DNA from 3 places in the Kitasatospora sp. NPDC092286 genome. Region 3 is predicted to be linked to each of the others. Evidence: riboswitches for the same ligand, from Rfam matches in the RefSeq annotation. Region 3 holds a riboswitch; each other region holds the start of a gene.
What was found. Region 3 has a riboswitch for cyclic di-AMP ahead of ACIQIB_RS04545 (transglycosylase family protein). Riboswitches for the same ligand answer to the same signal wherever they lie in the genome.
Positions count from the first base shown of each region.

Region 1: linked by a shared signal. The riboswitch ahead of ACIQIB_RS27445 (transglycosylase family protein) and the one ahead of ACIQIB_RS04545 (transglycosylase family protein) in region 3 are both predicted to bind cyclic di-AMP.
Region 2: linked by a shared signal. The riboswitch ahead of ACIQIB_RS05660 (peptidoglycan DD-metalloendopeptidase family protein) and the one ahead of ACIQIB_RS04545 (transglycosylase family protein) in region 3 are both predicted to bind cyclic di-AMP.

Region 1 covers NZ_JBIVRD010000030.1:94,309-104,646, reverse strand. Annotated here, with positions in the region: gene ACIQIB_RS27455 (septum formation initiator family protein) at 1-424, opposite strand, end outside; gene eno (phosphopyruvate hydratase) at 564-1,850, opposite strand; gene ACIQIB_RS27445 (transglycosylase family protein) at 2,094-2,984, opposite strand; cyclic di-AMP (ydaO/yuaA leader) riboswitch at 2,990-3,161, opposite strand; gene ACIQIB_RS27440 (cytochrome P450) at 3,386-4,654, opposite strand; gene ACIQIB_RS27435 (SDR family NAD(P)-dependent oxidoreductase) at 4,811-5,233, shown strand; gene ACIQIB_RS27430 (MazG family protein) at 5,280-6,299, opposite strand; gene ACIQIB_RS27425 (hypothetical protein) at 6,388-6,984, opposite strand; partial or broken gene ACIQIB_RS27420 (phosphatase PAP2 family protein) at 7,182-7,826, shown strand; gene ACIQIB_RS27415 (response regulator) at 7,965-8,693, opposite strand; gene ACIQIB_RS27410 (sensor histidine kinase) at 8,677-10,176, opposite strand.
Region 2 covers NZ_JBIVRD010000003.1:243,654-253,991, forward strand. Annotated here, with positions in the region: gene ACIQIB_RS05625 (amidohydrolase family protein) at 1-258, opposite strand, end outside; gene ACIQIB_RS05630 (alanine racemase) at 258-1,559, opposite strand; gene ACIQIB_RS05635 (sugar kinase) at 1,689-2,825, shown strand; gene ACIQIB_RS05640 (IclR family transcriptional regulator) at 2,822-3,592, shown strand; gene ACIQIB_RS05645 (RidA family protein) at 3,622-4,047, shown strand; gene ACIQIB_RS05650 (MFS transporter) at 4,121-5,332, opposite strand; gene ACIQIB_RS05655 (DUF2470 domain-containing protein) at 5,502-6,233, shown strand; gene ACIQIB_RS05660 (peptidoglycan DD-metalloendopeptidase family protein) at 6,470-7,438, opposite strand; cyclic di-AMP (ydaO/yuaA leader) riboswitch at 7,442-7,600, opposite strand; gene ACIQIB_RS05665 (MFS transporter) at 7,996-9,456, shown strand; gene purB (adenylosuccinate lyase) at 9,498-10,338, opposite strand, start outside.
Region 3 covers NZ_JBIVRD010000002.1:404,426-414,763, forward strand. Annotated here, with positions in the region: gene ACIQIB_RS04530 (glycoside hydrolase family 13 protein) at 1-1,408, shown strand, start outside; gene ACIQIB_RS04535 (LacI family DNA-binding transcriptional regulator) at 1,434-2,453, shown strand; gene ACIQIB_RS04540 (hypothetical protein) at 2,473-2,673, opposite strand; gene ACIQIB_RS04545 (transglycosylase family protein) at 2,859-4,076, opposite strand; cyclic di-AMP (ydaO/yuaA leader) riboswitch at 4,063-4,233, opposite strand; gene ACIQIB_RS04550 (hypothetical protein) at 4,617-6,719, shown strand; gene ACIQIB_RS04555 (hypothetical protein) at 6,787-7,680, opposite strand; gene ACIQIB_RS04560 (DUF397 domain-containing protein) at 8,194-8,448, shown strand; gene ACIQIB_RS04565 (ATP-binding protein) at 8,777-9,295, opposite strand; gene ACIQIB_RS04570 (helix-turn-helix transcriptional regulator) at 9,714-10,338, shown strand, end outside.

The sequences.
Region 1 (10,338 bases), on a different contig from region 3:
CCAGGGCGGCGGTGTCGGCTGTGTCGGCGGCGTCGACCGAGTCCCAGACGCTGGCGTACCAGGGCTTGGCCGCCGTCACCGGGCCGTGGGCCGCGCCCTCGGAGGGGGCGGGCGAGCTGACGGAGGACTTGGTGGCGCCCTGGCCGGCCGGGTCCACCGCGATGTACGGGGTCTCCCCCGGCATCGCGTAGTGCAGCCGGGCGCGGGCCTGCGCCTTGACGTACTCCGGGTCCTGCCAGCGGGCCTTCTCCCGGCGCAGCTGCTCGACCTGCTGCCGGGTGTGCTCGGCCTTCGCCCGCTGGGCGGAGATCTCGGAGCGCTGGGAGATGAACTGGCGGGTCGGGTAGGCGAGGATCGCCACCAGCGAGCAGAGCACCAGGACGAGGACGGTCGCCCGGCTCGTGAACCGGGGACGGGCCGCCAAGCCCGGAATCCTCCAGCCTGCCATCTCCCGATTCCCCTCCTGGTCGCGACGGTGCCCCGCCGTCCACCCTACGGGGTGAACGGCGGGGCACCGGTCAGGCGTGCGCTACCGGACGGCCGAGGGACCGGGCCGGAAGGGCTCAGCCCTCGTGCTTGAAGCGCGGGAAGGCGCCGCGGCCGGCGTACTCGGCGGCGTCGTCGAGGATCTCCTCGATGCGCAGCAGCTGGTTGTACTTGGCGACGCGCTCGGAGCGGGCCGGGGCGCCGGTCTTGATCTGGCCGCAGTTGGTGGCGACGGCCAGGTCGGCGATGGTGACGTCCTCAGTCTCACCGGAGCGGTGCGACATCATGCAGCGGTAGCCGTTGCGCTGGGCCAGCTCGACGGCGTCCAGGGTCTCGGTCAGCGAGCCGATCTGGTTCACCTTCACCAGCAGCGCGTTGGCGGTGGCGGTCTCGATGCCCTTGGCCAGGCGGACCGGGTTGGTGACGAACAGGTCGTCGCCGACCAGCTGGACCTTGTCGCCCAGCTTGACGGTCATGGCCTTCCAGCCGTCCCAGTCCGACTCGTCCAGCGGATCCTCGATGGAGACCAGCGGGTAGGCGGCGACCAGCTCGGCGTAGTACTCGATGAGCTCGTTGGCCGAGAGCGCCTTGCCCTCGAACTGGTAGGCGCCGTCCTCGTGGAACTCGGAGGCGGCGACGTCCAGGGCGAGCGCGATGTCCTTGCCGGGGACGTAGCCGGCCTTCTGGATGGCCTCGACGATGAGGTCCAGGGCCTCGCGGTTGCTGTCCAGGTTCGGCGCGAAGCCGCCCTCGTCACCGAGGCCGGTGGACAGGCCGCGCTCCTTCAGCACGCCCTTGAGGGTGTGGTAGACCTCGACGCCCCAGCGGACGGCCTCGGAGAAGGACTCCGCGCCGATCGGGGCGATCATGAACTCCTGGATGTCGACGTTGGAGTCCGCGTGCGAGCCGCCGTTGAGGATGTTCATCATCGGGACCGGCAGGACGTGCGCGTTCGGGCCGCCCAGGTAGCGGAACAGCGGCAGGTCGCTGGCCTCGGCGGCGGCGTGCGCGACGGCCAGCGAGACGCCCAGGATGGCGTTGGCGCCGAGCGAGGACTTGTCCGGGGTGGCGTCCAGGTCGAGCATGGCCTGGTCGATCAGGCGCTGCTCGGTGGCGTCGTAGCCGACCAGCTCCGGGCCGATCTGCTCGATGACGGCCAGAACGGCCTTCTCCACGCCCTTGCCGAAGTAGCGGTTCTTGTCACCGTCGCGAAGCTCCAGCGCCTCGAAGGCGCCGGTCGAGGCACCCGACGGGACAGCGGCACGGCCGGTGCTGCCGTCGTCGAGGCCGACCTCGACCTCGACCGTGGGGTTCCCACGCGAGTCGAGAATCTCACGGGCTACGACGACATCGATGGACGGCACGAGGCATCTCCTAGCGGAAGCAGGGGTCCGGCTGACGGTGATGATGTCGGCGGGACGATTGCGGAGTCGTTACGACCAGAGCCTAACCGCACGGGCTCTCAGGGCCACGCTGACCTCGGTCCCGTCTCAGCGTGTGGCCTGCCTACCCACCGGTAGTTCACCTGGTTGCCCCATGGACGGGGCCGGAAGCGGGCGAAGGGGGCCGAATCCGGCCCCCTTCGCCCGCTGTCGCCTGTGCGGGACTCAGCCGAGGGTGAGCACCTGGCCGGGGACGATCAGGTTCGGGTTGCCGCCGACGGTGCCGCGGTTGCCGTCGTACAGCGCCTGCCAGCCGCCGGAGACGCCCTGGGCGGCGGCGATGGTGGACAGCGTGTCGCCGGACTGGACGGTGTAGCCGTGACCGCTCTTCGGCGCGGCGGCCGGGGCGCTCTGGGCGGCCGCCGGGCGGAAGTCCTGGCTCGCGGCCTGGCCGGCGTACTGCTGGTAGACGCTCTGGTGGCTGGTCCAGTACCAGGCGCCGTTGTTCTGGTACCAGTACACCTTCGCGTCGGCGTCCCAGCCGGCCTTGCCGGAGAAGCCCGGGGCCTGGGTGTTCTGCTGCGCGGGCTGGGCGGGCTTCGCGGCCGGCTGCGGGGCCTGCTGCTGGACGGGCTTCTGCGCGGGCTTCTGGGCCTGCGGCTGAACCGGCTTCGGCTGGGCCGGCTTCGGCGTGGCGGGCTTGGCGGCGGCGGAGGTGTCGACCGCGGCCGGGGCGCCGCCCTTGGTCAGGCCGGCCTTCTGGGAGCAGACCGGCCAGGCGCCCGGCCCCTGCGAGGCGAGGACCTTCTCCGCGACCGAGATCTGCTGGGCCTTGCTGGCCTGGTTGGCCTGCGCGGCGTACGCGTTGCCGCCGTACGCCTTCCAGGTGCTGGAGGTGAACTGCAGGCCGCCGTAGAAGCCGTTGCCCGTGTTGATGCTCCAGTTGCCGCCGCTCTCGCACTGGGCGACCGCGTCCCAGGTGGAGGCGGGGGCGGCCGAGGCACCGGAGGCGGTGAGGAGCGGCATCGCGAGTCCGACGCCGGCCACACCGGCGACGGCGATGGCCTTCTCGGCCTGGGTACGACGACGGTGACGGCCAGTTCCAACGAACAGCATGAAGATGTCCCTCTCCGCACGCCTGCGAGGTGAGCTGTCGGGTTCGGACCGGGAGGTGGCCCGGCCGCGTCACGCGGAACGTCTCGGCCCGCGCGGGCGGCTTCACCCCAAGCCGTGGGGGACGGCAACAAACCTGGTTCCCCCGCCCCTGCCCAAGGGTTCTGGTCGATTTCCCGTGACGCGGCGGGCAGGATTCGGCGTCCCGCGCACGAGGTCCGCAGCAGCGGACTCCAGGGAGGTTAGACAGATCATCACATCAATCACAAGCTCATATCGCCCACATCACACAGAAATTACGGCCCGTGGTCATGCGCCTACCAACCGAGGTGCTATGTCCGGTTTAATGGTGATTCAGGCCACGTGGAGCGGGTCGACGGCACCCGACTGACGCGCCGGAAACCTCAGTCGACGGTCTCGGACGACGGCCTCTCCGGGGTGAATTCGACCGGCAGTTCACGAAGTCCACGCATGATCAGACCACCGCGCCACCGCAGATTCTCCGGGCTTTCGGCAAGCCGCAGATCGGGCAGCCGGGAGAGCAGCGTGGCCAGTGCGGCCCGGCCCTCCAACCGGGCCAGCGGGGCGCCGATGCAGTAGTGGATGCCGTGCCCGAAGCCGAGGTGCGGGTTGTCCGTCCGGGCCAGGTCGAGGGTGTTCTCGTCGGAGAACCGCGCCGGGTCCCGGTCCGCCGCCGCGAGCACCACCAGCACCGGGTCACCGACCGGGATGTCCACCCCGCCGATGGTCAGCGGGGTGGTGGCGAAGCGCCAGGTGGCCAGCTCCACCGGGCCGTCGTAGCGCAGGAGTTCCTCGATGCCGGTCTCCAGCAGCGCGGTCTCGCCGCGGACGATCGAGTCCTGCAGCAGGGCCCGCTGGCCGGGGTTGCGCAGCAGCGCGTAGGTGCCGTTGCCGATCAGGTTGACGGTCGTCTCGAAGCCGGCGAAGAGCAGGATGAAGGCCATCGCCGCGGCCTCGTTCTCGGTCAGGTGCTCGCCGTGGTCACTGGCCCGGATCAGACCGGAGATCAGGTCGTCGCCGAGGTCGGCCCGCTTGCGGTGGATCAGCTCCAGCAGATACGCCCGCATCTTCCGTACCGCGCGCCCGACGCCACCGCGCTGACCGCCGCCGTGGCGGATCATCATGCCCGCCCAGTCCCGGAAGTCGTCCTGGTCCTCGGACGGCACGCCGAGCAGGTCGCAGATCGCGTAGATGGGCAGCGGGAAGGCGAACTCGTGGATCAGGTCCGCCGAGCCGCGCTCCGCGAAGCCGTCGATCAGCCGGTCGGTGAGCTGCTGCACCCGCGGCTCGAACTCGGCCACCCGGCGCGGCGTGAACGCCTTCGACACCAGCCGGCGCAGCCGGGTGTGGTCCGGCGGGTCGATGTTCAGCAGGTGCGTCATCAGATCGGCCTGCCGCTCCCCCGGAATGCCCACCCGGCCGGTGCGGTGCGCCTGCCCGCTGTGGTGGGCGGGGTTCTTGGAGAGCCTGCCGTCGGCGAGCGCCTGCCGGGCGTCCGCGTACCTGGTCACCAGCCAGGCCTCCACCCCGCTCGGCAGGGTGGTGCGGTGCACCGGCGCGTGCTCGCGCAGCCACGCGTACGCGGGGTACGGGTCGGCGGCGAACTCCCACGTGAAAAGCGGCGGGCGGGCGGAATCGGGCTGAACTGGCATGGGACGACCGTATCCGGTGGGTAAGTCCGGCCCGGCAGGCGTGAGCCTGGTCACCTGAGGGGTAATCCCTGTTGCGGAGGGTCAGGACGTGCCTACGATCCTCCAACGAAAAAATGTGGGCGACGGTGCGGTGCCGTCCACTGGAAGGAGCGCACCATGCGGGTAGCCGGGGCAGTCGTGGTCATCGCCGTACTCGACGGCGGGTCGGGTGCCGACCTCGCCCGCCGCTTCACCTCCGCCGGCGCCTCCGGGGTGCTCGTCGCCGACCTGCGGGTCGGCATCGCCGAGGACCTCGCCGCCGAGCTCGACCGGCCGGGCTGCCCGGTCGTCGGCGTCTGCGGCGACATCCACCGCCCGAGCGACATCGCCGCCCTGGTCGACACCGCCGAGAAGCACCTCGGCCCGATCGACCTGTTCTGTGTGGCCGGTCCGGACGGCGAGCGGATCATCTCGCTCGCCGAGCTGCCCGACCACCTCGACCTGGAACGGCTCGCCGAGCTGCTCGCCCTGGTCGGCGAGGCGATCGGTGAGGTCGTCCCGCCGCAGCGCCGGCCGGTGGAGAGCGTCCAGCCCGTCTGACCCCTGCCGGGACTGCCCGGGCAGCCGGCCGCCCGGGCAGTCCCGGCTACTCGGGCTTCAGCCCCTCGGCCGCGCGCACCGCGTCCCGGTAGCCGCGCGCCGCCGCCCGCAGCGCGGCGTCCACGTCCACCCCCGCGTCGTGCGCCCGCTGCGCCACCGCGAGCAGCAGCCTGCCCGCCGACTCCGCCGTGAGCTCGGCGGGCAGCTCGTACGGCTCGTCCGGCACGCCCGTGAAGCCCGCCCGGCGCGCCCGCGACACCAGCTTCGCCGCGTACGCCAGCGCGGGCAGCCCGGCCGGCACGCCGTCCAGCACCGACTCGCGCTCGGACTTCTCGGCGGCCTTCAGCTGCTCCCAGTTCGCCTCCACCTCGGCGGCGCCCTCGGCCTCGACGTCCCCGAACACATGCGGGTGGCGGTACATCAGCTTCTCGACGATGTCCCCGGCCACGTCGTCCACCGAGAACGGGTCGGTGGGGTGCTCCTCGGCGATCCGGGAGTGGAAGAAGACCTGGAGAAGGACGTCCCCCAGCTCCTCGCGCAGGGTGTCGCGGTCCCCCTCCTCGATCGCCTCGACCAGCTCGTACGCCTCCTCCACCAGGTACTTCACCAGACTGGCGTGGGTCTGCTCGGCGTCCCAGGGGCAGCCGCCGGGCGAGCGGAGGCGGTCCATCACGGAGACCAGGTCGAGCAGCCGGGCGCCCGGCAGGTCGTACGAGCCGGGCAGCACCTCGATCTCCGGCACCTCGCCCGCGTGCTCGACCGCGAGACGCGCCAGCGCGTCGGTCAGGCCAGGGTCGCCGTCCGGGCCGCCCAGCCAGACCGTCGGGCCCGCGCCGGGCGCCGGCTCGGTCAGCAGCCGGGCGAGGGCCGGCGCCGAGCCGGCCGGCACGAGGTCCACCTCGACCCCGGCCTGGCGCACCGCGGCCAGCTGGGGGTGGTCGGCGTCGGCCGCCAGCACGCGCCCGGCCGTGCGCAGCGCCTCCCAGGCGGGCCAGGCCAGCAGGCCGGGGGCCACCCGGTGGGTGGTGGTGAGCAGGATCAGCTTCGCGGGCGGAGGATTCGTCACCCTCCGAACCTACCCGGCCCCGGTGGCCCGCCGCGTCCCGGTTTCGGGCGGCGGTCCGGCGGAGTGGCGGGGCGGGGCGGGGCGGGCCCTACCGGGCCAGCCAGGGCGGGGCGTCGGGGAGCAGCACCGCCCGCTCCGCGTCCCAACCGCCGTAGCGGGGGTTGACCCGCAGGTGGAGCGTGGTGGCGGCATCGGCCAGCGCCCGGCGGACGGTGGCGTCGCCCGCCGGGGTACCGGCGTCCTGCCCGGCCGCGGCGGCGAGGCCGCGGATACCCAGCTGCCGCCGGTAGTAGGCGTCGGCCCCGGCCGCCGGGACGCCGCGCGCGGCCAGCACCCGGGCCAGCGGACCGGCACCGCCGTACCGGCCCTCCTCCGCAGCCCGGACCGCCGCGACCTCGGCGCCGCCGACGGCCAGGCCGCGGTCGGCCACCGCCCGGGCGACCACCGCGTCGAGCACCAGGTCCGCGACGGCCCGCCGCACCAGCCCGTCCGGCTGCTGCCGGACGTCCGTCGACGCACCGCCGGGCGCGGCCCGCAGCTGCGTCACCCGGGCCTCCACCGCGCCGACCGGGATCCGCCGGCCGTCCAGGACCACCGCCGTACCCGCCGTCAGGCCGTCGCTCCCGCAGGCGGCCAGCGCCGAGACGGCGAGCAGGACACCCGCGGCGGCGGTCCGACGGTGCATGGCTGGTCTCCGGGGGTGGCGGCGGGCCCGGCCGGGCGTTTCCCCGAGGGTAGGGCGGCCGTGCGCCCGACGCGCGGACCGTGGCCCGAACGGCTCAGCGGAGCGGGAGCCCGGCTGTCAACCCTGACGATCGTCCAGGGTCCCGTCTGACTTTCGGGCCGGGCCTCCGGCGTCGGCCGCTCCTACCGTCGGTGAGCATGAGGAGAACGGTCAGGACGTACACGACCACGACGGGAACGGCCGCCGCCGACACGGCCAGGACGACGGGTGCGACGGGCGCGACGGGCCCGAGAGTGGCGTCGGCGGTGGCCCTGCTGGGGGCGGGCGCCGGCGTGGTCGGGTGGCTCGCCCCGGCGGGCGGCGGCGAGGAGGCACCGGCCCGGGTGGTCGGCGGCCCGTCCGCCACGGGCTACCGGCGGGTGGTCGAGGCGGTCGCCGACGCACCGCACTGGCTGGGCTCGCTGATGGAGCCCGCCACCGAGGCCGGGCTGCTGGTGCTCGGTCTGCTGCTGGCGCTCCGCTGGTGGACGGCGCGCGGTCGGCGCGCCGCCGGACCGGTCGCGGGGGTCGTGCTCACCGGCCTCGGCACGGTGCTCGCGTACGGCACCAGCGAGGTGCTGAAGCTGATCGTCGACGAGGAGCGGCCCTGCCGTGCGCTGCCCGGGGTGCCGGCCGTCGCCGAGTGCCCGCCGCCGGGCGACTGGTCCTTCCCCAGTAACCACGCGACCCTGGCCGTCGCCCTGGCCACCGGCCTGGTGCTGCTGCGGCCGCGCTGGGCCCTGCTCGTCATACCCGTCGGCGGCGCCACGGCCGCGCTGCGGGTGGCGGCCGGGGTGCACTACCCGCACGACGTGGCCGCCGGGGCCGCCCTGGGCGCCACCGTCACGGCGGCGGTGGTCGTCGCGCTGCTCCCGCTCGCCACCGGGGCGGTGTCCGCGCTGGGCGGCGTGCCGTTGCTGGGGCCGCTGCTGCTGGCGCCGTCAGTCGCGCGGGCCACCCGCGCACGAACCGCCGACGGTCAGGCCGGCCTCGTGCGCGAGGACGGCGGCGGCCGCGCGGTTGGCCACGCCGAGCCGGGCCAGGATGGAGCTCACATGGGCCTTTACGGTGCCTTCCACCACGCCGATCCGGCGGGCGATCTGACCGTTGGACAGCCCGGCGGCGATCAGCGTCAGCACGTCGCGTTCCCGGACGGTCAGCCCGGCCACCTGGTCCCGGGCGGCGGTCCGGCGGTCGGCGGGCCCGCCCGCACCGCCCGCGGCGAGATGGGCGACCACCCGCGCGGCCACCTGGGGTGAGAGGTAGGCGGCGCCGTCCGCCACCGCCCGGACGCCGGCGATCAGTTCCTCCGGCTCGCCGGACTTGATCAGGAAGCCGTTGGCGCCGCCGCCGAGGGCCCGCAGGATGTAGTCGTCCTCGCCGAAGGTCGTCAGGATGACGATCCCGGTGGCGGCGCCGGTCCGGCGGATCTCGGCGGCGGCGGTGAGACCGTCCGCTCCGGGCATCCGGATGTCCAGCACCACGACGTCCGGCCGGTGCCGCCGGACCAGTTCGACGGCGTCCCGGCCGTCCCCGGTCTCGGCGACGATCTCGATGCCCGGGTCGGTGCTGAGCACCGCGCGCACTCCGGCCCGGACCATCGGCTCGTCATCGGCGATCACCACACGAATCGTCACCGCCCGCCTCCCGCGTTCACCGGAGCAGAGCATCGAGCGAGACCAGCACCTGCCCCTGGAAGCAGAGCCGGTACGCGTCGCCCGACCAGTCGACCAACAGATCCGCGGACATCGCGTAGTACTCGCATTCGACTCCCTCTCCCGACGGGGCCGGCGGCACCGCCGCCATGGCGGGCGGCCGGTAGGTGAGCTGACGCTCCGGCAGGACGCCTCGCACGGAGGCCCGGTCCTGACCGACCCGGAGCGACGCGTAGCCGGCCGGGTCCAGCACCGCCTGGCTGGTGACGTGGAAGGCCCATCCTCGCACGGCGAGCACCAGCACCAGGCCGGTCGCCAGCGGCACCAGAACCGCCGCCGCCAGCCCCCGGACCACCCGCCGCCGGGCGCGCCGGAGCTCCCCCGCCGTCTCCGCCGTCCGGGTCTCCGCCACCCGTACGGAGGACGCGGGACCAGGGGCGGAGCCAGGGCTGAGGGCGGAGCCAGGACCGGGGGCGGAGCCAGGACCGGGGGCGGGGGCGGTGTTCGCGGGGCGGACCCGCGGCAGGCTCGCCACCACCTCGAAGCCGCCGTCGGGCCCCGGGCCGTGGGTGAAGACCCCGCCGGCCAGCCGGACCCGCTCGGCGAGTCCGATCAGCCCGCGCCCACCGGTCGCCGGCGCCGGCGCGGCCGGGGACGGCCCGTTGGCCACCCCGACCCGGGCCCCCTGCGCCGAGTACGCCACCTCGACGGTGACCAGCGCCCGCGGTGCGTGCTTGGCCGCGTTGGTCAGCGCCTCCTGCACCACCCGGTAGGCGGCGTGCTCGGCCGCCCTCGGCAGCCCGTCCGGCTCGCCCGTGACGGCCAGCCGGACGTCCAGGCCGGCAGCCGCGGCCTCGACGACCAGTTGCGCGATGGACGCGTCGGCCGGACCACGGGGGGCTCCCCCGTCGTCGTCCCGCAGGACGCCGATGACCTCGCCGAGCCGTTCCACCGCGACCGCGGCGCCCGCCCGGATCTCCTGGGCGGCCTCCCGGTGCGGCGGTGCCAGGCCGGGTGCGAGCTTGAGTGCCCCCGCCCGCAGGGCGATCAGGCTGAGATCGTGGCCGAGCGCGTCGTGCATGTCCTGGGCGATCCGGGCACGTTCCCGCAGCCGGGCCTGCTCCGCCACCAGCCACTGCTCGCGCTCCAGCCGCTCGGCCCGCTCCCACCCGGCCCGCACCAGCTCCTGCGACTGGCGCCAGAACCGCCCCAGCAGCCACGGCCCCATCGCGACGCACACCGAGAGCAGGACGAACCTCGTCCCGAGCACGAACCACCGCGGCACCACCGCCACCGCCACCAGCCCGACGGCGACCAGCCCGGCGAACACCGCGACGGCCGACCGGGCCCGCGCCGTCCGCCGCCCCGCCAGGAACGCGGCCGCCGTCGCGGGCAGCGCCCACCAGAGACTGAACACACTCCACCCGGTCGCCGCCGCCGCCACCGCCAGCAGCCCGCCGTCCAGCCACCCGTCCCACCGCTGTCCACCTGTTCGCACGGAGACGACAGTACGGAAGGGCGGCGCGGGGCGGATCTGTCGAAAGTCATGCCCGCGGGTGCGGGAGACCGGGGGGCCGTCGGCAAGTCCCGGTCACTGGAGGAGGGTGCGCACGCGTGCCCCACCCGCGCAACACGCAACGGCGGCCCCGGGCAGTTCGCC
Region 2 (10,338 bases), on a different contig from region 3:
GACGCCCTGGGTGACCCTGGCGGGGTGCTCGGGTTCGAGCAGCAGGGCCAGGTCGGAGTGGGCGTGCATGTCGATGAAGCCGGGTGCCAGGACGAGCCCGTCGGCGTCCACCTCCCGGACGGCGCCGAGGCCGTGGCCGATCTCGGTGATCAGTCCGTGGCTGACCCGGACGTCCGCGCGGTACCGCTCGGCGCCGGTACCGTCCACGACCGTGGCACCCTTGAAGACGAGGGCCTGCCCTTCCGCCTGAGGCCTCATCAGAAATACGTCCGCACCAGGCCGGTGACCTTCGGCTCGGGGCTGTCCGCGTCGTCCAGCACCGGGATCATCGTCCACTTGTCGAAGGCGGTGCACGGATGCGAGACCCCGAGCCGCAGGACGGCACCGACGGGGGCGAGGTCGCCCGCGTCGCGCAGGAAGGCGTGCTGGTCGTTCAGCGCGGTGATCCGGGCGGCCGTCCCGGCCAGCCCGGGCCCGCCCCGGACGAGTTGCGGCTCCGGCAGGCCCTCGTCGAACGGCAGGTCGCGCTTGCCGGCGTCGAGCAGGGCCAGTTGCGGCTCGGGGCGGGAGACCACCCGCGCCCAGCCGTGCAGGGCGCTGCGGAACGGCGCCTGGCCGGCGCCCCGCCCGAGCGGCGAGATGCCCCGGTAGAAGCCGTCGTCGTGCGCCACGTACGCGCCCGAGCGCAGCACCACGAGGGCGTCCGGCAGCCCGGCCAGCTCCTCGACCACGAGGTCGAAGTAGGCGCTCCCGCCGGCCGACACGATCGGCTCGGCGCCGCTGGAGCAGGCGGTGGAGAGCCGCCCGTGCAGATCGGCGAGGGCCCGCAGATAGCCACGGACGGTGGCCAGCCCCTCCTCGCTCGCGTCGTGGGCCAGCGCCCCCTCGTAGCCGCCGACGCCGGCCAGCCGCAGGGTGGGCGCACGCAGTACCGCGGCGGCGATCTCGACGGCCTCCTCGACGCCGCGCGCTCCGGTGCGCCCGCCGGGGCCGCCGAGTTCGACCAGCACCTCGACCGGCCGTTCGGCGCCGGCCGCGCGCAGGGCCTCGTCCATCAGCCGGACGCTCTCGGCGGAGTCCACCCAGGAGACGAAGGCGAACGACGGGTCGGCGGTGAGCTCGGCCGCGAGCCAGCCCAGTCCGGCGGGGTCGAGCAGCGTGTTGGCGAGCAGGATCCGCTGGACGCCGAAGGCCCGGGCCACCCGCACCTGCGGCAGGTTGGCGAGGGTGATGCCGTGACTGCCTGCGGCGAGCTGCGCCTGCCAGAGCGCGGGCGCCATGGTCGTCTTGCCGTGCGGGACGAGGGCCACCCCCGCCTTGGCGCACCACTCGGCCATGGTCCGCACGTTGTGGTCGACCGCGGCGGCGTCCAGGGTGAGCAGCGGGGTGCCGAGGCCGGCGAGGGCGGGCCGGGTGGCGAGGTAGTCGCGGACGCTCAGCCCCCAGGCCTCGGGCGGCAGTGCCTTGAACCGCCAGTCGAGCACCTCGTCGGCAAGGGCCGCCACCTTGCCGGCGTCGATGCCCGGCCCGGTGCCGCTGCTTGCGAAGGTCTGTTCCACGGTCTTCCTCCATCGCCGATGTTGCAACATACGCAACGAGGGTTGCACATGCTGGCATCACGGTTCTAGCATCGGCGCCGGACGAAGGTCAACGGAACGGTCAGCCGCAGGACACGAGGAGCCCAGCAGATGCCACGACAGGACCAGGCCGTGAGCTCGGGCACCCCGCCGCGCCGCACCCCGGCGGTGGAGGCGGTGTGCGTGGGCGAGTCGATGGCCGTCCTGCTGCCCGACCGGCCGGGCCCGCTGGAGTCGGTGGAGAACTTCCACCTCTCGGTCGGCGGCGCGGAGTCCAACGTGGCGGGCGCCCTGGCGGCGCTCGGTGTGCCGAGCGCCTGGATCAGCCGGGTCGGCGACGACGGCTTCGGCCGCCGCCTGACCGGCGAGGTCGCCGCACGCGGGGTGGACGTGTCCGCGGTCGCCGTCGACCCGCACCGCCCGACCGGCCTCTACCTCAAGGAGGTGGGCGGCAGCACCGGCCGCCGCCACGACCTCGGGCCCGGCCGCAGCCGGCTGCACTACCACCGCCGCGGCTCCGCGGCGTCCGCGCTCTCCCCCGCCGTGCTGGACGATCCGGCCGCCGCCCGGCTGCTGGCCGGCGCCCGGCTGCTGCACCTGTCCGGCATCACCGCCGCCCTCTCCGACGACTGTCTGGAGCTGCTTCGCGCTCTGCTGGCCGACCGCCGCCCGGGCCGTCTGGTCAGCTTCGACCTGAACTGGCGCCCGGCCCTGTGGCGCGAGCGCGACCCGGCCGTCCTGCCGCCCCTGCTGGACGCGGCCGACGTGCTGCTGCTCGGCTCCGACGAGGCGGAGGCCGCCTTCGGCACCGGCGACCCGGACGCGCTGCGCCGCCTCTTCCCCTCCCCCGCCACCGTGGTGGTCAAGGACGCCGCCCGAATGGTCACGGCCCTGCACCGGGACGGCACCGCCGTCACCGAGCCGGCCCTCGCCGTCGAGGTGGTCGAGGCCACCGGAGCGGGCGACGCCTTCGCGGCCGGCTATCTGGCCGCCACCGTGCGCGGCCTGGACCAGCGCAGCCGGCTGCGGCTCGGCCACCTCAGCGCGGCCTGCGCGCTCACCGCCCACGGCGACCAGGCCGAGCTGCCGCCCGAGCCGGTGGTCACCGCCCTGCTGACCGCCTCCCCGGGGGACTGGGCCGCGACCCGGGTCTCGGCGGATGGCATCGTGTCCCCGGTACTGCCCGTGGCCGGGGGCGGTGCCCCCGACCCTCGACCGGCCGCGTCCCCGGCCCTTGGAGCACGATGAGCCAGACCGTCACCCGCGCCCTGCGCATCCTCGCCGAGCTCGGTGAGGGCGAGCGCTCCCTCGACCAGCTGGCCGAGGTGCTCGGCGTGCACAAGACCACGGTGCTGCGGCTGCTCCAGAGCCTCGAAGAGGAACGTTTCGTCTACCGGGACCCGGCCTACCGCTACCACCTGGGCGCCGGACTCTTCGCCCTCTCCGGCCTCGCCCTGGAACAGCGCGGGATCCGCCGGATCGCCGCGCCGCACCTGGCCGGGCTGAACGCGGCCACCGGTCAGACCGTCCACCTGGCCGCGTACGAGGGCGGCGAGGTGGTCTACATCGACAAGTACGACTCCCGCCACCCGGTGCGGATGTACTCCCGGATCGGTCTGCGCGCCGCCCTGCACAGCGCCGCCGTCTCCAAAGTGCTGCTCGCCGACCTGCCGGTGCCCGAGCGCCGCCGGGTGGTGGCCGGGATCGACTTCATCCCGCACACCGCGCACACCCTGGCCACCCCCGAGGCCCTGCTCGCCGAGCTGGAGAAGGTCTCCGCCCAGGGCTGGGCGCAGGACCACGCCGAGCACGAGGCCTTCATCAACTGCGTGGCCGCGCCGATCCGGGACGCCAGCGGCCAGGTGGTCGCCGCCGCGTCGATCTCCGTCCCGGACGTCGTGCTCCCCTACGAGCAGGTGCTCGAACTGCTGCCGCAACTGCTCGCCACCACCCGCGCCGTCTCCGCCGACTGCGGCCAGCCGCCGCACGCCGGACCGGCCGCCCCGACCGCCTGACCCACCATCACCAACCGAGGAAGCACCGCATGAGCGACCAGCAGCCCGTCAACGGCAAGACCGAGATCCGCACCGACGGCGCCCCCGCCCCGGCCTGGATGTTCTCCCAGGGCGTCCGCAAGGGCCCGATCCTGCAGGTCTCCGGCCAGGGCCCGCAGGACCCGGCCACCGGCGAGTACCTGTACCACGGCGACGTCAAGGCGCAGACCCGGCGGACGCTGGAGAACGTCAAGGCCATCGTCGAGGCCGGCGGCGCCACCATCGAGGACGTGGTGATGTTCCGCGTCTACCTGACCAAGCGCGCCGACTTCCCGCTGATGAACGAGGTCTACGCCGAGTTCATCGACGAGAACGTCAAGGCCGGCGGGGTGAAGCCCTGCCGCACCACGATCTTCGTCGAGCTGCCGCAGGAGCCGATGCTGGTCGAGATCGACGCGCAGGCCGTGATCGGCTGAGCCGCCCGAGGCGGTACGCGCCGGGGCCCGGACGACCAGTCGGCCGTCCGGGCCCCGGCGCTTTCGTCCGCCGTCACCGGCCGGCGGTGACCGCCTGCTCGGCGGCCGCGCCGCGCGCCACCACCCGGGCGGCGCCCCTGGCCTCGCGCCGCTCCAGGGTGCCGGAGAGCAGGGCGACGCCCAGCGCGGCGACGGTGAGCAGCCCGCCGACCCAGTTCGGCGCGTCGTAGCCGAGCCCGGCGGAGATGACCAGCCCGCCGAGCCAGGCGGAGAGCGCGTTGCCCAGGTTGAACGCGGCGATGTTGGCGGCCGAGGCCAGCGTGGGCGCGCCGGCGGCCTGGTCCATCACCCGCTTCTGCAGCGGCGCGACGGTGGCGAAGCCGAACAGGCCGATCAGCGGGATGGTGATGATCGCGCCGGCCTTGCTGTGCGAGGCGAAGGTGAAGGCGAACAGCAGCACCGCCAGCACCGCCAGGATCACGTACAGGCTGCGCATCAGCGCGCGGTCGGCGAACCAGCCGCCGAGCAGGTTGCCGACGAACAGCCCGATGCCGAACAGGAAGAGCAGCCAGGTGACGCTGGTGTCGGCGAAGCCCGCCATCTCGGTCATCATCGGCGTGATGTAGGTGAACATCGCGAAGATGCCACCCCAGCCGAACACCGTCATGGTCAGCGCGAGCCAGATCTGCGGCCGGCGGAAGACCGCCAGCTCCGGGCCGAGCCGGGCCCCCTCGGCGCGCCGCTGGACGGGCACCAGCGCGGCGATGCCGGCGAACCCGATCACGCCGAGCGCCGCGACCACGTAGAAGGTGGACCGCCAGCCGAAGTGCTGGCCGAGCAGGGTGCCCATCGGCACGCCGAGGACGTTGGCGGCGGTGAGCCCGGTGAACATCAGGGCGATGGCGCCGGCCCGCTTCTGCGGGGCGACCAGATCGGCCGCGACCACCGAGCCGATCCCGAAGAACGCGCCGTGCGCGAAGGCCGCGAGGATCCGGCCGACCATCAGCAGGCCGAAGGCGGGCGCCACGGCCGAGACCAGGTTTCCGGCGATGAACAGGCCCATCAGCATCAGCAGCATCCCCTTGCGGGGGATCCGGGTGCCGAGGACGGTGAGCAGCGGTCCGCCCACCACGACGCCGAGCGCGTAGCCGGAGATGAGCAGGCCCGCGGTGGGGATGGACACCGAGAAGTCGCCGGCGACCTCGGGCAGCAGGCCCATGATCACGAACTCGGTGGTGCCGATGCCGAAGGCGCTGATCGCCAGCGCCAGGAGCGCGAGGGGCATGAGAGTCTGCTTTCCAAGACGATTGCATGTGCAACTACCAGCGCCGACAATACGTCTACCATCTAGATACTTGCAAGCGCCGGATATTGCCTAGGTGAACATACGCCACGCTTGCCAGCACCCCTCGGCACGATTAGGTTAGGCTCACCTAACTTACTGGAGGTCAGCCATGAGCCCCGTGGACACCACGGCACCCGAGGCGCCGGAGGCGCCCGAACCCACCGCCGCCGAACGGGTCTGCAGTCTGCTCACCGCCACCTCCTCCGTGGTGATCCGCGCCTGCGGCGAGCACCATGAGCTGGACACCCCGATCGCGGTACAGGGCTCCCGGCTGCGCCTCCACGCCCCCCTCGACGCGCCGCTCACCCTCGCCGCCACCCGCGCGCAGGACGGGCTCGCCGTCGTCCTGGACCTCACCGACATCGCCCCGGTCGCCGTCCGCGACCGCGTCCGCGGCCGGCTCTCCCTGGCCGGCCGGCTCCACCTGGCCCACCTCGCCGACGACGGGCTCGGCGTCCACCTGCGCCTGGACGTCGCACACGCCGTCCTCTCCACCCCGTACGGCACCACCGCGCTGACCGGCGCCGACCTCGCCCTCGCCGGGCCCGACCCGCTCGCCCGCTACGAGGCCGGCCTGCTCACCCACCTCGCCGACGACCACCCGGACGCGCTCGCCGTGCTCACCCGCCTGCTCGACCCGGACCTGCTCGCCGAGCGGCCCGGGATCCGCCCGCTGGCCCTCGACCGGTACGGCCTGGTGCTGCGCCTGGACCACCCGCACGGCCACCGCGACGTCCGTCTGGTCTTCCCCGAACCCGCCCGGGACGCGGAAGAGTTCGGCCACCGGGTACACCAGCTGCTGACCGCCGCGCACCGCGCGCTGCCCGCCCACCGGATCTGAACCAGGCCACCGGTCAACGTGGCTGACCAGACGTCAACTTCCCTTGGCGTCACGTAAAACGAAAACGGCCGGCCCGGCTCGCGAGAGGATTTCTCGCGAGCCGGGCCGGCCGACTGGGCGTGTCCCGCGCCCAGGGTGCCACTGTCGGTGCGGCGATCACCCGGTCGAGCGGTCACCCGACATGACCATCCCGAGTGGCCGTACGCCCCGCACCCAGCGGTGGTTCTGATGCCCGATCAGATGGCGACGCCGTGCGCCCGCAGGTAGGCGATCGGGTTGACGTCCGTGCCGTACCCCGCACCGGTGCGGATCTCGAAGTGCAGGTGCGGACCGGTCACGTTGCCGGTCGCGCCCGAAAGGCCGATCTGCTGGCCGGCGGTGACGGTCTGGCCGATCCTGACGCCGATCGAGGACAGGTGCGCGTACTGGGCGTACTTGCCGTCGGCGAGCTTGATCTCGACCTCGTTGCCGTAGGCGCCGCCGTTGCCGGCCTTCACCACGGTGCCGCCCGCGACGGCGCGCAGCGGGGTGCCGGTGGAGACGACGAAGTCGGCGCCGGTGTGGTGGCCGGAGGACCACATCGAGCCGGCCACGCCGTAGGCGGTGCCGAGCTTCGGGCTGGCGACCGGGGAGACGTAGCTGGCGACGCCGGCCACGGTAACCGGGGCCGGGGTGGCGGGCTTGGCGACCTCGATCTTGGTCTGGACCGGGGTCTGCGGGGCGGGCTTGACCGGCTTGGCGGTCTGAACCGGCTTCGGCGCGGCGGCCGGAGCGGCCGGAGCAACCGGGGCGGCCGGCTTGGCGGCCTCGGCCGGAGCGGCGGCCTTGGCGCCGAGCGCGAGCTTCTGGCCCGGGAAGATCAGGTTCGGGTTGGCACCGACGACCGAGCGGTTCTGCTCGTACAGCGCCTGCCAGCCACCCTCGACCTGCTTGGCGTCGGCGATCTTCGACAGGGTGTCCCCGCCGACGACCTGGTAGCTCTGCTCGACCGGCGCGGCTGCCGGGGCGGCCTGCTGCGGGGCGGCGGCCGGGGCGGCGTCGGCGGTCGAGGAGTTGCTCTGCCGGGGCTTCGCGGCCGGCGCGGTGTGGGCCTGGGCGCTGATCGCGGTCACCAGCGGAAGGGCGAAAGCGGCGCCGGTGACGGCGGTGGCGATACCGATGCGGGCGGCGCGGGGCAGGGCGATACGACGAGCCTGTGCGGGCATGGAAGATTTCCTCTCCGACGCCTACGAGGTGAGCTGTCGGGTTCGGGCTGGAGTTGCCCGGCCGCAATGCGGCTTCACCCCAAGCCGGACCGTGAATTCCGGTCCGGCGACTTACCTTTGGGTCCCCCGCTCCTGCCGTACAGAGTTCAGTTCGCACCACCGGGCAGCGGCAGGACTAGGCGTTCCACCCGGTGGCCGCCCGGGCCGTGGCCGGGCGGTCGCTGAACTAAAACCCATCCGTACGGGCTAAGCAATGTCGATCACGTGAAGTCACCACAAAGCCCCGAGGCGTCGTGACACTCCGAATGATCGGCTGCACAGTACGCACACAATCCATTGACCTGGAGCGACCGCCCGGCGACACTCCGCCGATATCCGCGTCAGTACGCATGCGATCACCTACGGAATGCCATTCGCCGACACACCCCCCGGTGACCCTTGTCACGTCGGCCCGCGGGGCGCACGATCGGGCGGTGGCCACCTCCGAGGCCGGCACCCTGCGCCTGGGCACCGCGCAGGGTCGCTGGGTACTACTGGCGACGGTGCTCGGCTCCAGCATGGCGATGCTCGACGGCACCGTGGTGAACGTCGCCCTGCCCCGGATCGGCGCCGATCTGGGCGCCCCCCTCGCCGCCTTGCAATGGACGCTCAACGCCTATCTGCTGACCCTGGCCGGGCTGATCCTGCTCGGCGGCGCGCTCGGCGACCGCTACGGCCGCCGCCGGGTGTTCCTGATCGGCGTGGTCTGGTTCGCGGTCGCCTCGGCGGCCTGCGCCGCCGCGCCCACCATCGGCGTGCTGGTCATCGCCCGCGCCGTGCAGGGCATCGGCGGCGCCCTGCTCACCCCCGGCTCACTGGCGATGCTCCAGGCCGTCTTCCACCCGGACGACCGCTCGGCGGCGGTCGGCCTCTGGTCCGGCCTCGGCGGGGTGTCGGCCGCGGTCGGGCCGTTCCTCGGCGGCTGGCTGGTGGACGGCCCCGGCTGGCGGTGGATCTTCCTGCTGAACGTCCCGCTCGCCGTCCTGGTGGTCGCGGTGGCGGCCCGGCATGTGCCGGAGAGCCGGGACGAGAGTGCGACCGGCCGGTTCGACGTCCTCGGCGCACTGCTCGCCGCCCTGACCCTGGGCGCGATCACCTACGCGCTGACGGCGGCCGGTGGAGGGGTGTCCGCGTCCGTCTGGGTGACCGGCGTGGCCGGCCTGCTGCTGGGGGCGGCCTTCGTCTCGGTGGAGCGCCGCAGCCCGGAGCCGATGCTGCCGCTCGGCCTCTTCTCCTCCCGGCTGTTCACCGCGGTGAACCTGGTCACCCTCTGCGTGTACGCGGCCTTCAGCGGAGTGTTCTTCCTCCTGGTGGTGCAGTTGCAGACGGTCTCCGGGTTCTCCCCGCTGGTCTCCGGGCTGTCCCTGATCCCGGTCACCGTCCTGATGCTGGCCCTGTCGGCACGCGCCGGGCGGCTCGGCAAGCGGATCGGCCCGCGGCTGCCGCTCACCGTGGGCCCGCTGCTCTGCGCGGGCGGTGTGCTGCTGATGCTGCGGATCGGCCCCGGCGCCTCGTACTGGGCGGACGTGCTGCCCGCCGTCACCGTGCTGGGCTGCGGGATGGTGCTGCTGGTCGCGCCGCTGACCGCCACGGTGCTGGCGGCGGTGGAGGTCCGGCACGCGGGCATCGCCAGCGGTGTCAACAACGCCGCCGCCCGGGCCGCCGGCCTGCTCGCGGTCGCCGCCCTGCCCGCCCTGGCCGGTCTCAGCGGCGAGGCCTACCGGGTGCCCGCCTCGGTGGACTCGGCCTTCCACACCGCGATGCTGATCTGCGCCGGGCTGCTGGTCGCCGGCGCGATGGTGGCCGTCACCACCGTCCGGGGCAATGTGCTGGCCCCCGAGGACCACCGCCCGGTGGCCGAGCCGGACTGCCAGTGGTCCTGCGGCACCAACGCCCCGCCGCTCGACCCGGGCCACGTCGACGCCGGAACGGCCGAGGGCCCCGCCACCGGAACGGCGGCAGGGCCCTCGGCGAACTGACGGCACACCGGCGCAGGCGCGGCGTCAGTGCAGACGGGGCGTCAGAGGATGTCGCCCGGCGCGTACTTGGCGGCCTCCGGGTACGCGGCCGCGACGGCCTCGACCCGGCGGACCACCTCGGCGACCTGGGCGCCGGCCGCACCGGTGAAGGAGAGCCGGTCGGCGAGCAGCGCGTCCAGGGCGGCCCGGTCCAGCGGGATCCGCTCGTCGGCGGCCAGCCGGTCCAGCAGCTCGTTCTCCCGGGCGCCGGCCCGCATCGCCAGCGCGGAGGCGACGGCGTGCTCCTTGATGACCTCGTGCCCGGTCTCCCGGCCGACGCCCGCCCGCACCGCACCCATCAGCACCTTGGTGGTGGCCAGGAACGGCAGGTAGCGGTCCAGCTCGGCCTCGATCACGGCCGGGAAGGCGCCGAACTCGTCGAGGACGGTCAGGAAGGTCTCCAGCAGGCCGTCGAAGGCGAAGAAGGCGTCCGGCAGCGCGACCCGGCGGACCACCGAGCAGGAGACGTCGCCCTCGTTCCACTGGTCGCCGCCCAGCTCGGCGGTCATCGAGGCGTAGCCGCGCAGGATGACGGCCAGGCCGTTGACGCGCTCGCAGGAGCGGGTGTTCATCTTGTGCGGCATCGCGGAGGAGCCGACCTGGCCCTCCTTGAAGCCCTCGGTGACCAGCTCGTGGCCGGCCATCAGACGGATGGTCTTGGCCAGGCTGGAGGGCGCGGCGGAGAGCTGGACGAGGGCGGTGAGCACCTCGAAGTCCAGCGAGCGCGGGTAGACCTGGCCGACGCTGGTCAGCACGTTCTGGAAGCCGAGGTGGCCGGCCACCCGGCGCTCCAGCTCGGCGAGCTTGTCGGTGTCGCCGCCGAGCAGGTCCAGCATGTCCTGG
Region 3 (10,338 bases):
CGGCACCCTGCTGGACGCCGACGCGCTGATCCGCGACGCCCACGAGCTGGGCCTGCGGATCATCGTGGACCTCGTCCCCAACCACTCCTCCGACCAGCACGAGTGGTTCCAGCGGGCGCTGCGCGACGGCCCCGCCTCGCCGCTGCGCGAGCGCTACCACTTCCGTCCGGGCAAGGGAGAGAACGGCGAACTGCCGCCCAACGACTGGGAGTCCATCTTCGGCGGCCCGGCCTGGACCCGCTCGGAGAACCCGGACGGCACCCCGGGCGACTGGTACCTGCACCTGTTCGCCCCCGAGCAGCCCGACTTCAACTGGGAGAACACGGCCGTCGCCGACGAGTTCCGCTCGATCCTGCGGTTCTGGCTGGACATGGGCGTCGACGGCTTCCGGATCGACGTCGCCCACGGCCTGGTCAAGGCCCCCGGCCTGCCCGACCTCGGCGGCGCCGACCAGCTCAAGCTGCTCGGCAACGACGTCATGCCGTTCTTCGACCAGGACGGCGTGCACGAGATCTACCGCAGCTGGCGGACCATCCTGGACGAGTACCCGGGCGAGCGGATCGGCGTCGCCGAGGCCTGGACCCCGACCGTCCAGCGCACCGCCAACTACGTCCGCCCCGACGAACTGCACCAGGCCTTCAACTTCCAGTACCTGGGCACCTCCTGGGACGCCGCCGAGCTGCGCGAGGTGATCGACCTCTCGCTCGACTCGATGCGCCCGGTGGAGGCCCCCACCACCTGGGTGCTCTCCAACCACGACGTCACCCGGCACGCCACCCGCTTCGCCAACCCGCCGGGCCTGGGCACCCAGATCCGCACCGCCGGCGACCGCGGCCTCGGCCTGCGCCGCGCCCGTGCCGCCACCCTGCTGATGCTCGCGCTGCCCGGCTCCGCGTACATCTACCAGGGTGAGGAGCTCGGCCTGCCGGACGTCACGGACCTGCCCGACGAGGTCCGCCAGGACCCGTCGTTCTTCCGTCAGGCGGGCCAGGACGGCTACCGCGACGGCTGCCGGGTGCCGATCCCGTGGTCCGGCACCGAGGCCCCGTACGGCTTCGGCCCGACCGCCGGCGGCCCGAGCTGGCTGCCCCAGCCCGCCGAGTGGGCCGCGCTCAGCGTCGAGGCGCAGACCGGTGACCCGACGTCCACCCTGGAGCTGTACCGCAGTGCGCTGGCCGTCCGGCGTGCGCAGCCCGGGCTGGGCGCCGGCACCGAGGTCGAGTGGCTGGACGGCCCCGAGGGCACCCTGACGTTCCGCCGCGGCTCGTTCGTGTGCACGGTGAACACCACCGACCAGCCGGTCCGGATAGCCGTGCCCGGCCGGCTGCTGCTCGCCTCCGCCGACCTGGAGGTGGACGGCGGCGAGACCGTGCTGGCCCCGGACAGCACCGGCTGGTGGGCGGTCTGACGTGGTTGCAATAGGCTCTGGGACCGTGACTACGGCGCGACTCTCAGACATCGCGGCGCAGGCGGGGGTCAGCGAAGCCACCGTCTCCCGCGTACTCAACGGCAAGGCGAACGTCTCCGCCGCCACCCGGCAGACCGTGCTGGCGGCGCTGGACGTGCTCGGCTACGAGCGGCCGACCCGCCTGCGCCAGCGCAGCGCCGGACTGATCGGGCTGATCACCCCGGAGCTGAGCAACCCGATCTTCCCCGCGCTGGCCCAGGTGATCGAGCAGGTGCTGAGCCGGCACGGCTACACGCCGGTGCTCTGCACCCAGACGCCCGGCGGCTCGACCGAGGACGAACTGGTCGAGATGCTGGTCGACCGGGGCGTGGCGGGCATCGTCTTCGTCTCCGGCCTGCACGCCGACACCACCGCCGACCACGACCGGTACGCCCGGCTGGCCGGCCGGCAGGTGCCGTTCGTGCTGATCAACGGCTACAGCGAGAAGATCGACGCGCCGTTCATCTCGCCGGACGACCGGGCCGCGATGTGGATGGCCGTCCAGCACCTGGCCGAACTCGGCCACGAGCGGATCGGTCTGGCGGTCGGGCAGCGGCGGTACGTACCGGTGCTGCGCAAGATCGAGGGCTTCACGGCGGCCATGCGGGCGGTGCTCGGCAAGACCCAGGAGGAGGCCGAGGACCTCGTCCACCACACGCTGTTCAGCGTGGAGGGCGGGCACGCGGCGGCCGGCGCGCTGCTCGACAAGGGCTGCACGGCGATCGTTTGCGGCAGCGACATGATGGCGCTCGGCGCGATCCGCGCGGTGCGTCAGCGGGGCCTGGCCGTCCCGCAGGACGTCTCGGTGGTCGGCTTCGACGACTCGCCGCTGATCGCCTTCACCGAGCCGCCGCTCACCACCATCCGCCAGCCGGTCGAGGCGATGGCCACCGCCGCCGTCGACGCCCTGCTGGAGGAGGTCGGTGCGAACGCCGCCCAGCGCGGGGAGTTCATGTTCCAGCCGGAGCTGGTGATGCGCGGCTCCACCGGGGCCTGCCCGCGGTGAACCGGTGCCGGGGCCGCGCTCAGCCCTCCTGGACGGTGGGGCGCTCCTGGTTCACCCGCTGTCCGTCGGCGGCGTCGCCGGTCCGGGTCCCGGTGTGCCGGCCCCGGGCGAGGTGGTCGCGCGGGACCAGTTCGACGGCGTCCTGCGGGTTCGTGGTGCCGGAGAGCGTCATCGCGTCGATGGCGAGATCGGCGTCGAGCGTGACGGTGACCTGGGCCATGTGACTCCTCCTCGGGTACGGAGCAGCAGCATGCCCTGCCGGCGCCCGCGTTGACCACCGGTGGCCCCGCCGGTACCCGGCCGGTGCGCGACGGCCGGGGGAGACAGGCCGAGGCCCCCGGGGAGAGCGACCAGACTCTCCCCGGGGGCCTCGGGGTCGGGGGCGTGCCGGGCACGCCCGGCGGGTCAGACCCGGCCGGCGAAGTCCGGGGCCCAGTTGGCGACGGTCTGGGTCCGCACGCCCGAGCTCGGGTTGGCGGCCTCGACGTACTTCCCGCCGCCGATGTAGATCGCGACGTGGTAGACGCCGGAGTCCTTGCCGTTGTTGGACCAGAACAGCAGGTCGCCCGGGAGCAGGCTGTCCAGCGAGACGTGGGTGCTGGCGGCGGCCTGGTCGGCGGCGACGCGCGGGACGGAGACGCCCGCGGCGCGCAGCGCGGCCTGGGTCAGACCGGAGCAGTCCCAGCCGCCGTTGCCGGTGCCGCCGTAGATGTAGGCCTGACCGACCTTCGACTGGGCGAAGGAGACGGCGGCGGCCATGCTGCCGGTGGCGGTCTGCGCCGGGGCCTGGGTCTGCGCCGGGGCGGCGGGCTTGGCGACCGGCTTGGCGGCGGGCTTGGCGGCGGGGGCCTGCGCGGCCGGCTTGCCGGTGGAGGCGCCGGTGGCGCCCTGGCCGGACTGCTGGGCCTGGCCGCCCTTGCCCAGGGCGAGCTGCTGGCCCGGGTAGATGACGTGCGGACCCTGGGTCAGGGTGCCGCGGTTCAGCTCGTACAGCCGCTCCCAGCCGCCCTGGACGTTGTTCTTGTCGGCGATGGAGGAGAGCCAGTCGCCCGCGATGACGGTGTAGTCGGTCGGCTGGGCCTGGCTGCCGCCCTTGGCCTGGGCGGAGTCGGCGGGGGCCTGGCTCTTCGCCGGGGCCGGGGTCTGCGCGGGGGCCTGCGGGGCGGGCTTCGGCGCGGGGGTGGCGGCCGGCTTCGCGGCGGCCGAGGTGTCGACGGCGGCCGGGGTGCCGCCCTTGGTCAGGCCGGCCTGGACGGAGCAGACAGGCCAGGCGCCGGGGCCCTGCGAGGCGAGGACCTTCTCGGCGACCGCGATCTGCTGGTCCTTGGTGGCCTGGTGGGCCTGCGGGGCGTACGCGGTACCGCCGAAGGCGGCCCAGGCGCTGGAGGTGAACTGCAGGCCGCCGTAGAAGCCGTTGCCGGTGTTGATGGCCCAGTTGCCACCGCTCTCGCACTGGGCGACCTTGTCCCAGGTGGCGACCGGGGCGGCGGAGGCGGTGCCGGTGGTGAGGCACGGGACGGTCAGGCCGACACCCGCGACGCCGACGGCGGCGATCAGGCGGCGGGCGCGACGGGGCAGACTGGTGCCGTTGACGGGCAGCATGAAGACGCGATCCTCTCCCACGCCTGCGAGGTGAGCTGTCGGATTCGGGCTGGAGTTGCCCGGCCGCGCCTTGGCGCGGCTTCACCCCTAGCCCTGAACCGGTTTCGGGAACCGGTCCGGGGCGACTTACCTGTGGGTCCCCCGCTCCTGCCGTGGTGCGTTTCTGCGCTGCCAGCACAACCGACGGCAGGACTCGGCGTTGCGGATGGGCTGGGTTCGTGTAGCCACGAACGGGGAGCACGTTAAGCAGACTCCCGTTCAAACCGCAAACATGTGTGATGCCCGTCACGGTTTACGGGTGAGGGGTTGATTGGCTGTCCATCATGATCAGAAATGACCGATTTTCGGCAACGCCCCTGCGGCCGGACCCAACTGCCTGTGCTTCAGGACGTCAGTACCGACGCGGCCGTCCGGCGGGAGGGCTGCGCGGTGATGGCCAAGGACGAGGACCCGCGTGCCGGGCGCCCGACCGTCAGGCCTCGGGGGGTGCACCGCCGGGCAAAACGCCACAGAGTGGACATATCGCCCGAACGGCCCCGAACTCCCGTACGCCGCCGGACGATGCGGCGCTGGCCGGCGGTCGGCACGGTGTTCGCCGCGGTCGGCGGCGAGGAGATCCTGCGGCGCTCGCTGACCGGGCGGACGCAGCCCGTCGCGGCCACCGGCATGCCCGGTATGCCCGTGGCCCCGGACGGCCCCACCGACGCCGCCGCGGCCCCCGCCGAGGGCGCGGGCATGGACCACCGGCCCGCCGGGCCGCCGCCCGTCGGCACCTCCGGGGCCGGGCCCGCCGCCGCACCGACCGTCGACCTGGCCGGCCGCCGCTGGTCCGACCCGGCCGGCTGGGGCGGTGCGGTACCCGGCCCGCGGAGCGCCGTCCGGATCGCCGACCGGGTGCTCCTCGACACCGATGCCACCGTGGGCTCGCCGCTGGTCGAGCCGACCGGCGCACTCACCTTCGCCGCCGACCGCACCCTCACCCTCGCCTCGGACGGCAACGTCGAGATCCGCGGCACCCTGGCACTCGCCCCCGAGGGCGCCGCCGTGCACACCGTCCGCTTCCCGTCCGTGGACGAGCGGCGCTTCCAGGGCGACGGCGCCAAGGTGGTCGACACCGACACCGACACCGACACCGGGCTCTGGGTGACCGGCGCCGGCTGCCTGCGGCTGGACGGCGCGGCCAAGACCGCCTGGGTCCGTGCCGACCGCGAGCTGCGGGCCGGTGACACCTCCATCGGCCTGGCCGCCGAGCCCACCGGCCGGCTGCCCGGCGACGAACTGGCCGTCACCCCGACCGGCCCGCCCGACGCCGAGGACTTCTCCGCCCGCTACGACCTGGTCACCGTCCGGTCCGTCAGCGGATCCACCGTCACCCTGGACTCCCCGCTGAGGTACGCCCACCCCCGGGTGACCGCCGGAGGGGGCGTCACCGTCGGCGCCGAACTGCTCAACGTGACCTGCGGCGTCCGGGTCGAGGGCACCGCGAAGGGCCGCGCGCACGTCCACGTCACCGGCTCCCGGCACGCCGACGTACGGCACGCCGCACTGCGCTGGGTGGGTCCGCGCGCCGACACCGAGGAGACCTGGAAGGGCCAGGACGGCACCGTCCCCGTCACCGCGCCCGTGCTCGGCCGGTACGGGCTGCACTTCCACATGCTCGGCGACACCACCCGGGGCACCGTCGTCGAGGGCGTGGTGGTCCGCGACGCGGGCAGCCACGCCTTCGTGCCGCACGCCAGCCACGGCATCACCTTCCGCAGCTGCGTCAGCCACGACACCTGGGAGGACGCCGCCTGGTGGGACGGCCCGCCGGACACCCGTACCCCGCAGCGCCCGTCCGACGACATCGTCCACGAGTCCTGCGTGGCCTCCCGCACCCGGCTCGAACCCAACCCGCGCGCCTACCGCCTGACGGGGTTCAACCTCGGCGCGGGCACCGGCGGCCGGGCGGTGGACTGCGTGGCCGTCGGCGTCCAGGGCTCCACCGGCGCCTCCGGCCACGAGTGGCCGGAGAACAGCGAGGGGGTGTGGACCTTCCAGCGCTGCCTGGCCCACAACAACCTGCAGGACGGCATCTTCGTCTGGCTGAACGCCCGGCATCACCATGTGGTCACCGAGTTCGCGGCCTACCACAACGGCGGCCGGGGCATCGAACACGGCGCCTACCTCAACGACTTCGACTACACCGCGAGCGTGCTGTACGGCAACGCCGCCGGGGGAGTGGCCCCGCACGCGCTCGGCCGGGACAAGGGCAGCCTCTTCGACGGGCTGCTGATCGACGCCGCCCGGCACGAACTCGCCGGGGAGGCCGTCACGTTCAGCCGCAGCCGGTTCACCGGCTACCGGAAGGCCGGGGCCGCCTTCCGCGCCGCCGCGGACGGCAAACCGGACGATGTGGCCGTGCTGGACTGCGAGTTCGGCGGCAACGAGCTCTGGATGGACCCGGAGTCGGCGCCGCCCAGGAGCATCGTGCTGCGCCGGGCCGGGCGCTCCGAGGCGCTCCAGGTGCGGAAGGCGGACGGCGGCGGTACGGCGCAACCGCAGTGGAACGCCGCCGTCGGGCCGGTGCCGGCGCTCGCCGCCCGGGCCCGGCCGGTGCAGCCGCCCGCGCTCAGGCTCAGGGGCGCCGCCGCGCCCACCACCCGGGTGGGTGGCCGCTCCTGAGCCGTCCGGACGTCCGCAGGGCCCGGAACGGAGGCGTTCCGGGCCCTGGCGTCGTCGGACGGCCGCGCTATTCGGCGGCGGTCTCCCCGCTCTCCCCGGCGTACGCCCCGGGGTCGGGGACCGGCAGCGCGGCCAGGTAGGTGGAGGCGATCAGCTGGCCCACCGTCGGGTAGGCGCCCAGCGGCGCGGCGCTCGGGCAGCCGGTCTCCTCGGCGGCCGTGGCGAGCAGCTCGGAGTCGGCCTCCGGGCCGATCACCAGCGGGGCCAGCGCGGGGCGCTGGGAGCCGGTCTCCTTGAGGTGCGCGACGGCGGCGGCCACCGAGCCGGGCACGTCCAGCGCGGCCGGGACGACCGGGACGGCGAGCCGGGCGGCCAGCAGCACCCCGGTGACCCCGGCGGCGGCGGTGGCCTCCTCGCCGCCGACGGTGGTGAGCACCACGCCGTCCGCGGCGGTCGCGATGGCGAACAGCCGGGCGCGGTCGGCGCGGGCCAGACCGGCCTCGGAGAGGCGGACGTGGACGGCCTCGGCCAGCAGCGGGTGCGGGCCCAGCACGTCGGTGACGGGGGCGCCGTACTCGGCGGCGAGCGCGTGGAGTTCGGCCAGGAAACCGTGCGGGCCGGGAACCAGCGGCACCACGACCGGCGCGGGCAGGCCCGCCCCGGCGGCCTGGGCCAGCAGCTCGGCGACGGTGCGCTCGTCCCCGGTGCCCTCGAAGTCGCCGTCCCCGGCCGGGAGGTACCCGGCCGCGGTCTGGACGCCGTTCTGCTCGCTGCGGACGATCGACAGCAGTTCCTCGACGACGGAGCGGGACTCGGGCCCGGCGGTCGCGGGCACGGCGAGCACCAGGGCCGGGGAACCGGCCGGAATCTCGGGGCGCTCGGGGCGGCGGTGGCGCCCCCGCGCACGGGAGCCTGGGGTTCGGACGGGCAGTGGCGCGCCCGGGATGGCTGCGGTGCTCATGGCGGAGATCGTAGGACATCGCTCCGCCGGTCCCGCAGTCGGCTGCCGTTCCGAGGGCGGTGACCCACGCCGAATCAGGACATAACGCACCCAATCCCGCGCAGTGGCCGGTATCGCCTTCGACGCGGTCGGCCGGGGCGGGAGTTGCGCCTTCCCGGCGTGAGATGTCTCACAGGCCGGAAGGGGTCTGACGGAGGGTCACGGAGGCGCGACTCCCGGCGCTGGAAGATCAACATTCAGCGGGGGGTCGCTTACGGGCGGTTATCGGCGACTTGCCGATTCAGTCGGCTATGTCCGCTTACGGGCTGCCGGGCGGCGGGTGGTGAAGAGTTCCGGCCGATCCGTGAAAGAGGCCGTGCACCTGCACTGTCCCGTGCTGATGCACGTGCACTGGAGCTATCATCACGTCAAGTGAGGCGTTATGCCGGGCCGGTACGGGGCCGGTCCAGTCGTTCGGCCTGTGCCGGGGGCGCCGCGCTGGACGACCACTCCGGAGCTCTTCGGGAGATTTCTATGCACGACAGGTACGACACGAACGACCCGTACAACGGGATGGCGGCTGCGGACCTCGAGAACGTGGTCTGGCAGAAGAGCCTGCACAGCAACTCTCAGGGCAACTGCGTCGAGTTCGCCGCTCTGCCGGGAGGGGACGTGGCGATGCGCAACTCGCGCTTCCCGGACGGTCCCGCGCTCATCTACACCCGGGCCGAGATCGCGGCGCTGCTGCTGGGTGCCAAGGACGGGGAGTTCGACCACCTGGCGGTCTGACCGGCCGTCGCCTTCACCATCGGGGGGCCGTCGTGGGTGCTGACACCGCGGCGGCCTGTGTCTGACGGCGCCCATTCCCTGGTACGGGCGCCGTCGCGCCGGGCCGTTCTTCCGGTCGTGTGCGGCCGCGAGTACGGACGGCCCGACCGAACAGGTCACCTGCCCCGCCGCCCGGCTTGATGTCCGCTCCGATGCCTGCTCTGATGTCCGCGCTGACGCCGGGCCGGGCCGCCGGCCGGGACCGTCGAGCAGGGGTGTGCCGCCCGTGCCCGCGCCTCCTGTGCTCAAGCCGCTCGTGCCCACTGTCGCCGCCCTGCCCGGTCCGGAGCTAGGCCGAGCGCCGGTGCCGTCCGCCGACCTCGGGGGTCGCGCACTGCTCCGCCTCGAAGAGCGCCCAGACCACCTTGCCGCCGCCCAGCGGGTGCCAGCCCCAGGAGCGGCTGAACGAGTCCACCAGGTGCAGCCCGCGGCCCGACTCGGCCACGAAGTCCGCCTCCCGTGCCACCGGGCCGATGCTGCTGGGGTCGCTCACCGCGCAGACCACCTGCGGGGCGCGGTGAACCAGGCTTATTCGGATCGGCAGCCGGCCGTCCGCCGCCTGGGTGGGACAGTCGTAGCCGCCCAGGGCGCCGCCGGCCGGGTCGGGCCGTGCGCCGATCGCGTGCCGGAGGGCATTGGTCACCAGCTCCGAGGCCACCAGCGCGACATCGTCGAACAGCTCGCCCAGCCCCCAGCGCTGCAGGGCGCTCCGGGCGAAGTCGCGCGCGGTTCTGACGGCTTCGTAGCGAGGAGCGAGCGTACAGGTGACCACATGGGGGTCGACTGCCAAAGCCGTACCGGTGCTCATGAAGAGCTCCTCCCATAAGGGGGCGGACACGGCTGGACCCGCCGGGGTCATGCCGGTCACCTCCGACTCGCTCGGCCGCACGGCCGCCCCCTCGACCAGTCGCGCGCGCACACGAACGCCCGGTGGCGCGAGGGGCGCTGCCGGGCTGGTGCACGGAGTCGCGCGTGGGGTCGACGCGGAGCCCGCGGGATTGCCAGGGATGTGCAGGTGCACGTGCACCATGGTCCTCTGCGCTCACTGCAGATGCAAGAGTCGATTCACGTGCAGTCGCACTATTGGCATATGCAAGCGCCGAATGCACGTGCATCCTGGTGTGTGGAGTGCGGAACTGATAGGAACATCCGTCAGTATCGGCACCGTGAGCGCTCAACTGATGGCAGACTGTGCGCTGTTTGCCCTAGGTGGAGGTTTCGACCGCATGACCACAGTTCAGCCGGGCGGCGGCTCGATGGTCCGCCGGATCCTCCTCGGTTCCCAGCTGCGCCGGCTCCGCGAGGCGCGCGGCATCACCCGCGAGGACGCCGGGTACGCGATCCGCGCGTCCGAGTCCAAGATCAGTCGCATGGAGCTCGGCCGCGTCAGCTTCAAGGAGCGCGACGTCGCCGATCTCCTCAGCCTCTACGGCGTGGACGACGGCATCGAGCGCGAGGCCCTGCTCGGCCTGGTCCGTGAGGCCAACAAGTCCGGCTGGTGGCACAGTTTCAACGACGTGCTGCCGGGCTGGTTCCAGACCTACGTCGGCCTGGAGGAGGCCGCCGCGCTGATCCGCACCTACGAGGTGCAGTTCATCCCCGGCCTGCTGCAGTCCGAGGAGTACGCGCGAGCGGTTTTCGGTCAGAGCCGCCCGGTCATCAGCGCGGAGGAGGTCGAACGGCGGGTCAGCCTCCGGCTGCGCCGCCAGAAGCTGCTCGCCGAGGGCAACAACCCGCGGCTCTGGGCCGTCATCGACGAGGCCGCACTGCGCCGCCCGGTCGGCGGGCCCGAGGTGATGCGCGGTCAGGTGCAGTACCTGATCGACGTCGCCGAGCAGGCCAACGTGGTGA